DNA from 2 places in the Paraburkholderia sp. SARCC-3016 genome. Region 1 is predicted to be linked to the other one. Evidence: riboswitches for the same ligand, from Rfam matches in the RefSeq annotation. Region 1 holds a riboswitch; the other holds the start of a gene.
What was found. Region 1 has a riboswitch for cobalamin ahead of cobW (cobalamin biosynthesis protein CobW). Riboswitches for the same ligand answer to the same signal wherever they lie in the genome.
Positions count from the first base shown of each region.

Region 2: it holds a riboswitch for cobalamin, as region 1 does, so the genes downstream of both, QYH69_RS03545 (CbtB-domain containing protein) here and cobW (cobalamin biosynthesis protein CobW) in region 1, are expected to answer to the same signal.

Region 1 is NZ_JAVHZD010000015.1:164,759-169,168, reverse strand. It holds gene QYH69_RS17025 (cobyrinate a,c-diamide synthase) at 1-525, opposite strand, end outside; gene cobO (cob(I)yrinic acid a,c-diamide adenosyltransferase) at 529-1,131, opposite strand; gene QYH69_RS17015 (cobalamin biosynthesis protein) at 1,128-1,592, opposite strand; cobalamin riboswitch at 1,838-2,080, opposite strand; cobalamin riboswitch at 2,214-2,511, shown strand; gene cobW (cobalamin biosynthesis protein CobW) at 2,604-3,719, shown strand; gene cobN (cobaltochelatase subunit CobN) at 3,779-4,410, shown strand, end outside.
Region 2 is NZ_JAVHZD010000002.1:257,741-262,150, reverse strand. It holds gene QYH69_RS03555 (dienelactone hydrolase family protein) at 332-1,564, shown strand; gene QYH69_RS03550 (histidine phosphatase family protein) at 1,689-2,312, opposite strand; cobalamin riboswitch at 2,363-2,508, shown strand; gene QYH69_RS03545 (CbtB-domain containing protein) at 2,547-2,774, shown strand; gene QYH69_RS03540 (CbtA family protein) at 2,789-3,532, shown strand; gene QYH69_RS03535 (LysR family transcriptional regulator) at 3,563-4,410, opposite strand, start outside.

The sequences.
Region 1 (4,410 bases):
GGCGCTTGCGATCGAGCCCATCCATTCGAGGCCGGGCGGCAGCGCTGCTTCGAGCATCTGCGCATGCCGCGGCGACCCGACGCGATTCGCGAACACGCCGCGCATGGGCACGTCGTCGCGGTAGTGCGCGAGTCCGAACGCGACGGCGCCGAACGTCTGCGCCATTGCCTGAGCCGAGATCACGGCCACCACGGGCACGCCGAACGCAGCCGCCAGATCCGCGCTGCTCGGCGTGCCGTCGTACAGGCCCATCACCCCTTCGATCAGAATCAGGTCCGCTTGCGCGGCGGCCTGCGCGAGCAGTTCGCGGCACGCGGACTCGCCGACCATCCACAAGTCGAGCGACAGCACGGGCGCGCCGCTCGCGCGCTCGAGAATCATCGGATCGAGAAAGTCGGGGCCGGTCTTGAACACGCGCACGCGGCGCCCTTGCCGGCGATGATGGCGCGCCAGCGCGGCCGTGATCGTCGTCTTGCCCTGGCCGGAGGCAGGTGCGCTGATAAAGAGCGCGGGGCACTGCGCCATCGTTCAGAACTCCACGCCGCGCTGCGCCTTCACGTGCTGCTCGCGATACGGATGCTTGATCGCGCGCATCTCGGTGACGAGATCGGCCGCCTCGACGAGCGCATCGGGCGCATGCCGTCCCGTGACGACCACATGCAGCATCTCGGGCCGCGCGGCGAGCACGCCCAGTACTTCGTCGAGCGGCAGATAGTCGTACTTGAGCACCGTGTTCAGCTCGTCGAGGATCACCATCTGATAGTCGCCGCTTTCGATCATTCGTCTGGCTTCGGTCCAGCCTTTGCGTGCGGTGGCGATATCGGCGTCGCGGTTCTGCGTATTCCACGTGTAGCCGTCGCCCATTGTGATGAACTCGCAGTTCGGCAGGCTGCCGAGGAAGTCGCGCTCGGACGTATGCAACGCGCCCTTGATGAACTGCACGACGCCAAGGCGCATGCCGTGACCGAGCACGCGCACGGCCATGCCGAACGCCGCCGTGCTCTTGCCTTTACCGGTGCCGGTATTGACGATCAGCAGACCCTTTTCGATGGTCGCTTCCGCCTGTTTCTTCTCATGGCCTTCGCGACGGCGCTGGGTCATGCGCTGATGCGATTCGGGATCGGTTTTCATTGAGCGTCCTGATGGTGTTGTCGATGCCGGGTTCGTTCGTGGAACGTTGCATGCGCAACGGAATCGATCATGGCGATGGCGACGGTCACGCCGCCTTCGAATACGCGCTTCGGCGCAATGAGCCGCCCTTGCGGGGCGGCGAGCAGGGCGCACGGTTCGCACACGCCGTCGACGCCGACGTGCGCGCGCACGGCAGGCGAGGGCGCCGAGGTCTGCCCCATGGAAAGCGAGGGTCCGTGCGCAATCTGCTCGCGCGAAAAGGCGTGCAGCGGCAGCGCATGACGCGCGCAGAAACCGGCGATGCCGGCTTCGTGAGCCTTGATGTCGACCGTCGCGACCGCGCGGACGTCGTCGATGGCATGCGGGCCCAGCGCGCCGCGCACGGCCGCATCGATCTGTTCCACGCTCGCGCCGCGCTTGCAGCCAATGCCGACGACGAGCCGTTTCTGCGGCGCAGTCATCGCGTGCCGCCGGCAAGCGTTGGACAACAAAGCGCGAGAAAAAGCGCGCGCAGATTGGCGGCGCGAGGTGCGGTCGTACAAGGAGCCGCGCCGGCAAGCGCGTAATGAAGACGTGTCATGCAATGCCACATAGCGTGCACGGCGGCGAGCGTTTGCAAAGCGTTTGCGAAGCCGTTGCAAGCGGTTGCGCCATGCGTGGGCGCCCGTATCCGTCCCCCGCGGAACCGGCGACTGGCGACCGTGACGTTCGCCCCCTTGCATCCGGCCGGTATCCGGGCTGACGGCCTCATGTGCTTCGCCTTCCCATCGGCGGATCGCCGACAGTGGCATCGAAGCGCATGCGCGGACATCCAGTCCGCAGGCCGCTTACCGTTGGCGGGGACAGCACAGGTTGGGCGCGTGCAGCATGCAACCGCGCATCCCTGTTTCCCGTTTAACCGCATGTGAGCACTAGGCGCATATGCGGCACCGGACGCGCGCATACGATAGCACATGAACGCCTGGCCGCCGGCCAAGGGGCGCAATGGCGCATTGGCATGCCTGGCCGATCGCTGCGCCCGGGCGCGAAAACCCGAGGCTCGATTATCGGTTCGTTTCTTGACGCCTCCCCGCACCGCGCCTACACTCGCAGCCACTTCTGGTGCTCGCGCGCGCCGTCCGGCGTGTGCAGTTAAACGGGAAACAGCGGGCCTGAACCTGTCGAACGCGGCTGCCGCGTAGCGGCTTCAGGTCAACCTGTGCTGCCCCCGCAACGGAAGGCGAGCGCATCGCGGTTGCCGCGGTGCAGAGCCGGCTTCGAGGTTCGCGCGCAAGGCCGCGCGGGCAGAAAAACCACTGCGCGAGAAACTGTTCACTCGCGTGGGAAGGTGAAGCGGCGCTCTCGCCAGCCCGGATACCGGCCGGAAGACCAGGGTTGACGCCGCGGGGTTGCGGCGTTCCGTCCACTTCTTCGCGTGCTCGATGTCGCTCCTTGTGTCGTACGTCGAGCCGTGTTCACATCGCAAAGTCGCCATGCAAACCCAGATGCGCAAAATTCCTGTGACGATCGTCACGGGCTTTCTCGGCAGCGGCAAAACCACGCTGCTGCGCCATATTCTTCAGCACGCCGGCGGACTGCGGGCCGCCGTGATCGTCAACGAGTTCGGCGAACTCGGCATCGACGGCGAAATCTTCAAAGGATGCGGCATCGGCTGCGACGACGAAGGCCGCGAAACCGAGGGCCAGCTGTACGAACTCGCGAACGGCTGTCTGTGCTGCACCGTGCAGGAAGAATTCTTTCCCGTCATGGAAAAGCTCGTCGAGCGCCGCGACCAGATCGACCACGTGCTGATCGAAACGTCGGGCCTCGCGCTGCCGAAGCCGCTCGTGCAGGCGTTCAACTGGCCGTCGATCAGGAATAGCTTCACCGTCGATGCGGTGGTGACCGTCGTCGACGGCCCGGCCGTTGCGAGCGGCCAGTTCGCCGAAAATCCGCTCGCCGTCGATGCGCAGCGCAAAGCCGATCCGAATCTCGATCACGAGTCGCCGCTGCATGAGCTGTTCGAAGACCAGTTGTGCGCGGCGGACCTCGTCATTCTGAACAAAACCGATCTGCTCGACGACGCGCGAGCGCAAGCGGTCGAAGCGACCATTCGCGAAGAGATTCCGGCGCAGGTCAAAGTGGTGCGCGCGCAGAACGGTCAGCTCGATCTGCATGCGCTGCTCGGGCTCGAGTCCGCGTCGGAAGACACGATTCACCTGCGCCACGATCATCATGGCTCGGCCGACGACCCCGACCATGCCGACCACCATCACGACGCGTTCGATTCGGTGGTGGTCAGCGCATACGCGCCGTCGCGCGAAGCAATGATCGCCGCGCTGCAACGCGTGGTCGAGCAGCATACCGTGTATCGCGTCAAAGGCTTCGCGGCGCTGCCCGGCGCGCCGATGCGTCTCGTGATCCAGGGTGTCGGGCGCCGTTTCGACAGCTATTTCGATCGTCGCTGGCGGCCCGAGGAGCAGCAGGGCGATGCGACGGCGAGCCCGCAGGCGAGCCGCTTCGTGATGATCGGCGAGGACCTCGAGCAAGCGGTGTTGCAGCGCGCGCTCGACGAAGCGCTGCGCATGCACGCGACCCGACAGGCTTGACAAGGCCGCCCGCGCGCGACAGCGCGTGCGGGCGCCACTCACCACGAGGCGGCACGAACATGCATTTGCTGCGCACCACGCCGGGCGGTTTCGTCGACGACACGCAGGGTGTGATCCGGATCGACCAGCGGCCCGCGAACATCGTCGTGCTGAGCTCGGCCGATACGACGCTGTCGCTGCTCGCGAGCGTCGTGCCGCGCCTGCCGGCCGGTTTTCCGAGCGTGCGCCTTGCGAACGTCACGTATCTGCGTCAACCGGCCTCGGTCGACTTTTATATCGAAGACGTGCTGCAGCATGCGCGCGTCGTCGTCGTCGATCACCTCGGCGGCGAAGCGTACTGGCCGTACGGCATCGAACAGGTGGTCGCGCTCGCAGAGCGCAAGCAGCAGACGCTTGCCATGTTCTCGGGCGACTTGCAGGAAGATCCGAATCTGCTCGCGCGCAGCACCGCCGATGCCGCGTTGTGTCATCAGCTCTGGCGGTATCTGCGCGAGGGCGGGCCGCACAACGCGGAAGGGTTCTTGCGCTGCATCGCGTGGCGCGCGCTCGGCTTCGGACGCGAGCCCGCATTGCCGGTGCCGCTGCCCGCGGCCGCGCTTTATCACCCCGCACACGACACGCCGACCATCGCCGACTGGCAGGCGCGCTGGCGCCCAGCGGCGCCGGTCGTCGCGATTCTGTTCTACAAGGC
Region 2 (4,410 bases), on a different contig from region 1:
CCGTTTTCGCCGATGGCGAACGGTGGCTCCGCTTGCGCCGCCCGCGTCTTTGCAGGCAGCCGAGCGTTTTAAGCAACGGTCGTGCCATTGAGCAGCAAAGTGGCAAATCCTTGTCGGACAAGGCACTCGCGTATTCGTCACGATGTTTGTATTGCACCGCAGCAGTGCGCGAACTCGGCGATGCACTGAATTAGCGCGAGAGCGCGCCGATGCGATGCCCGAACGTTTTTTGCTTTCTGACTGATGACGGCTGGAATAAGTGACCTGTCTGCGCGTTCTTGATACGACGGGCTCTCACGCCTGACAGACCGGTGTGACAACAAGATGGACGATGGACGATTTGATTGAAATTGCCGCGAGCCATGGCCGGAGTTTCACTGGCTATCTCGCATTGCCCGCGCATAGACCGGCGCCGGGGCTCGTGCTGCTGCACGACAACTATGGCATCGACGAGCCCATCAAAACGATGGCGCGGCGTTATGCCGAAGAAGGTTACGTGGTCGTCGTGCCCGATCTTTACTGGCGGCTCTCGCCGCGCAAGTCGTTCGACCGTTACGGCGGCGACGCCGCGCTCGCCCGCGAACATAACCGGCTTCTCGAGATCGATCACGCGATCGACGACATCAATTCGACCTTCGAAGCATTGCGCGAACATCCGGCGCAGGACGGCAAGGTCGGCGTGCTCGGCTTTGGACCGGGCGGCACGCTCGCGGTGCTCGCGGCGGCGCATACCGATGTCGACTGTGCGGTCGGCTTCTGCGGCGCGGCGCTCGAAGCTCACCTGGGCGAGGCCCGCCGTCTGCGCTGCCCGGTGGTGCTGCATCTGTCAGGGCGTATTTCGTCGGCGCACGACGTGCTCGTGCGCGGCAAGATTCGCGCGGCGTTCGAGTACAAGCCGGGGGTCACGGTCCATGAATACGACTGCGGCGAGTCGTTCACCGTGCCCGGCCCCGACTTCGACCGTCCGTCGGCGGCGTTGTCGTATTCGCGTTCGTTGTCGCTGCTCAAGAAGACGATGGGGCCGATCTATGCCATCGAACGCGTGTGGAAGCGGCACTCGTATCACAAGTACGTCACGCGCGACGCCGAGGCCGTGATGGCGACGATGGTCGACGATCCCTACTTCAACGACGTGCCGACGATGACCGGAGGCATCGGCCACGAATCGCTCAAGCGCTTCTATATCGAAGAGTTCATGCATTCGTTTCCACCCGACGCGCAGCATGTGCCGGTCTCGTTTACCGTCGGCCTCGACCGGATCGTCGACGAATTCGTGTTTCGTTGTACGCACACGTGCGAGATGCACTGGATGCTGCCCGGCGTCGCACCGACGGGCAAATACTTCGAAGTCGCGATGGTCGCGGTGATCTGCTTTCGCGGCGACAAGATAGACAACCTGCATGTGTATTGGGATCAGGCGACCGTGCTCGCGCAGATCGGCATGCTCGATGCCGAGGGTCTGCCGGTGGTTGGCATCCAGTCGGCGCGCAAGGTGCTCGATATTGCGCGGCCAGGCGATTCGCTGATGCCGCGAATGAGCGGCGGAGACGATAAGTCGGGTTGAAGCGGTTTTTCCGCGATGCGCCAGCGGCCGGCTTGCGAGCTGGTGCGCGACGATACCGGCGCGCCGTCTGAAGCGACATTGACGGAATCGCCTGCCGGCCGTTTTGAACAAGGCGCAGTGCGTGTCAGGCGGTGGTTTGCGGTATGGGTGCGGATTCGCCTGGCGCATGAGGCCACCAGGTCCAGCCGCGCTTCGAACTGCGCAGCCCGATCGTTGTGAGCGGCGCAATTTCGATTTGCGTGAATGCGGCGGGCGGCGCGTGCAGCACATGGATGAGCGCCGCGCGCAGCACGGCCGCATGTGTAATGGCGACGACCGTGCGGCCGCTCCGGTCATTCCCCGCTAGCGCGTCGAGCCATGCGCCGACGCGTGCCAGAACCGCTTCGAACGATTCGCCGCGCGGCGGCGCTGCAGCAGGATCGCGCAGCCACGCTTCCAGTGCCTGCGGCGCCTGCGTCGCGATATCGGCGACGCGCATGCGTTGCCATTCGCCGTAGTCGGTATCGGCAAGCTCGGTGGCAACGGCGGCATCGAAGCCGAGCGCACGGGCCGTGTCGCGCGCGCACGCTGCAGGACTGGTCAGCACGCGCACTTCGTCCACGCCGCCGAATGCGAAGCGCGGACGCTGGGCGAAGGCGTTCGCTTCGGCGAGACCGCGCGCATCGAGCGGCTCGTTCGCGTCCGCGAACGTCGCGCTGCGTTGTGCCGCGGTCGACGCGTGGCTGATCAACCAGAGACGTGTCTGCATGTCGTTCCATGTGCATGCGCAGGGTGTGCTGTTTTGCGCGGCCCGCGAAAAGCTTTCGGGGGTCGCACAGTTTAGCGCGTAGAATAAGCGCTACTCGAAGCGCGGAAGCCGGTGCAAGTCCGGCGCGGTCGCGCCACTGTAATCGGCCACATCGTTGGTCCGGAAGTCAGACCCAGCTTCGTGCCTTTTCTGCAATCGTCTATCGGGGCGCGTAACCCCAGGGAGATATCCGTCATGTCCGACGCAGTTTTCAAGCCGCTCGACGCACTCGAACCCGCCGCCGCGCCCACGCCCATTCCGCTGCGCGAACTATTGCCGTGGGTTGTCTTCGGTGGCCTGCTGCTGTTGCTTGCACTCTATTTCGTCGGCGCGGAAGAGGGCGCGACATCGCTGATCCCCGGCATGTACGTGCACGAATTCGTTCACGACGGCCGCCATCTGCTCGGCTTCCCCTGCCACTGACGCAGGAGCGAACCATGGTAGGTAAATTGCTGGTGCGCGGGATGCTCGCGGGCATCGCCGCGGGCTTGCTCACGTTCGGTCTGGCACGCGTGGTCGGTGAGCCGCAGGTCGATCAGGCCATTTCATTCGAAGAAAAAGCCGACGCGGCGAAGGGCGAAGCACGGGAGCCCGAACTCGTAAGCCGCGGCACGCAGGCAGGGCTCGGTCTCTTCACCGGTGTGGTCGTGTATGGGGCCGCAGTGGGCGGACTCTTTGCGCTGACCTTCGCGTATTTTTACGGCCGCGCCAAAAAGCTCAGTGTGCGCGAATTGTCCGCATGGCTTGCGCTCGGCGCATTCATGGCGATTGCGATCGTGCCGGCGCTCAAGTATCCGCCGAACCCGCCGTCGGTCGGTGACCCGCAGACAATCGGCTATCGCACCGGGTTGTACTTCCTGATGATCGTCATTTCGCTGACCGCGCTCGTGTTTTCGATGAAGGTGCGGCGTCGCGCGATTGCACGCTTCGGCGTATGGAACGGGTCGATTCTCGCGGGGCTCGTATTCATTGCGATCATCGCGGCCGTGCAAGCCGGTTTGCCGGAAATCAACGAGGTGCCGGCCGCGTTTCCGGCGGTCGTGCTGTGGAAGTTCCGTGTTACCGCACTCGGCATGCAGGCCGTGTTGTGGACGGCGCTCGGCTTGCTGTTCGGCGCATTCGCCGAACGCTTGCAGCGCCTGTCGCGCGCCGCTCGGCCGGAGCGGCGCCTCGCGGGTTGAACGGCGGGTCAGGTTAAAGCATAGAGCACGCTAGCTCGCGTCTGCGGCCTGCACGGCAAACGCGTGCGGGCCGTTTCTGTCCGGCCCCTGTTCGACCAGTTCGAGAAACCGCGCAAGACAGGGGTTCCGGTTCGTCGACAGCCACACGAGCACCTGAGAGATCGACGGTGCCTGCGCGAGCGGTTTGAACACCACCCCCGCCAGTTGCGCCCGTTGCATCGACGCGGGCACGAGCGCGACTCCGGCCCCCTCATCGACAAGACTCAGGACTGTCTGCTGCAAACGCACTTCGAAGCGCACGTCGGGCTCGAAGCCGCCCGTGCGGCAATGCTCGACGATGGTCGTATGCAACCCTTCGCCGACTTCGCGCGCGGCGATGACGAATGGCTCATGCGCAAGCTGTGCAATCGACACCCGCCTCGCGCGGGCGAGCCGATGCCGGCGCGGCAGCGCGACGCACAGCGGTTCGGTCAGCACGGTGCGTGCGGCAAGCCCGTGCGGCGGCGCGCCCGACAGCATGATCGCCGCATCGAGTTGCCCGTCGAGCACCTGCGGCGCGAGATCGTTCGAGACGATTTCCCGCAGATTCAGCGTGACATCCGGAAAAGCCGCGCCGTAACGGCGTGCGTAAGTAGGCAACACACTGTAAGCCGCGCACATCGTAAATCCGATCGACAGTTCGCCACGCTCGCCGAGCACCGCGGCGCGCGCATTGCGGCCCGCCTGATCGAGGGCGGCGAGAATCGCTTTCGCATCGGCGTAGAAGCGCGCGCCCGCGGCGGTCAGCGTGACGCTGCGCGAGTTGCGCTCGATCAACGTGACGCCTAGCGAGGCTTCGAGCGCCGCAAGCTGACGGCTCAGCGGCGGTTGCGACAGAT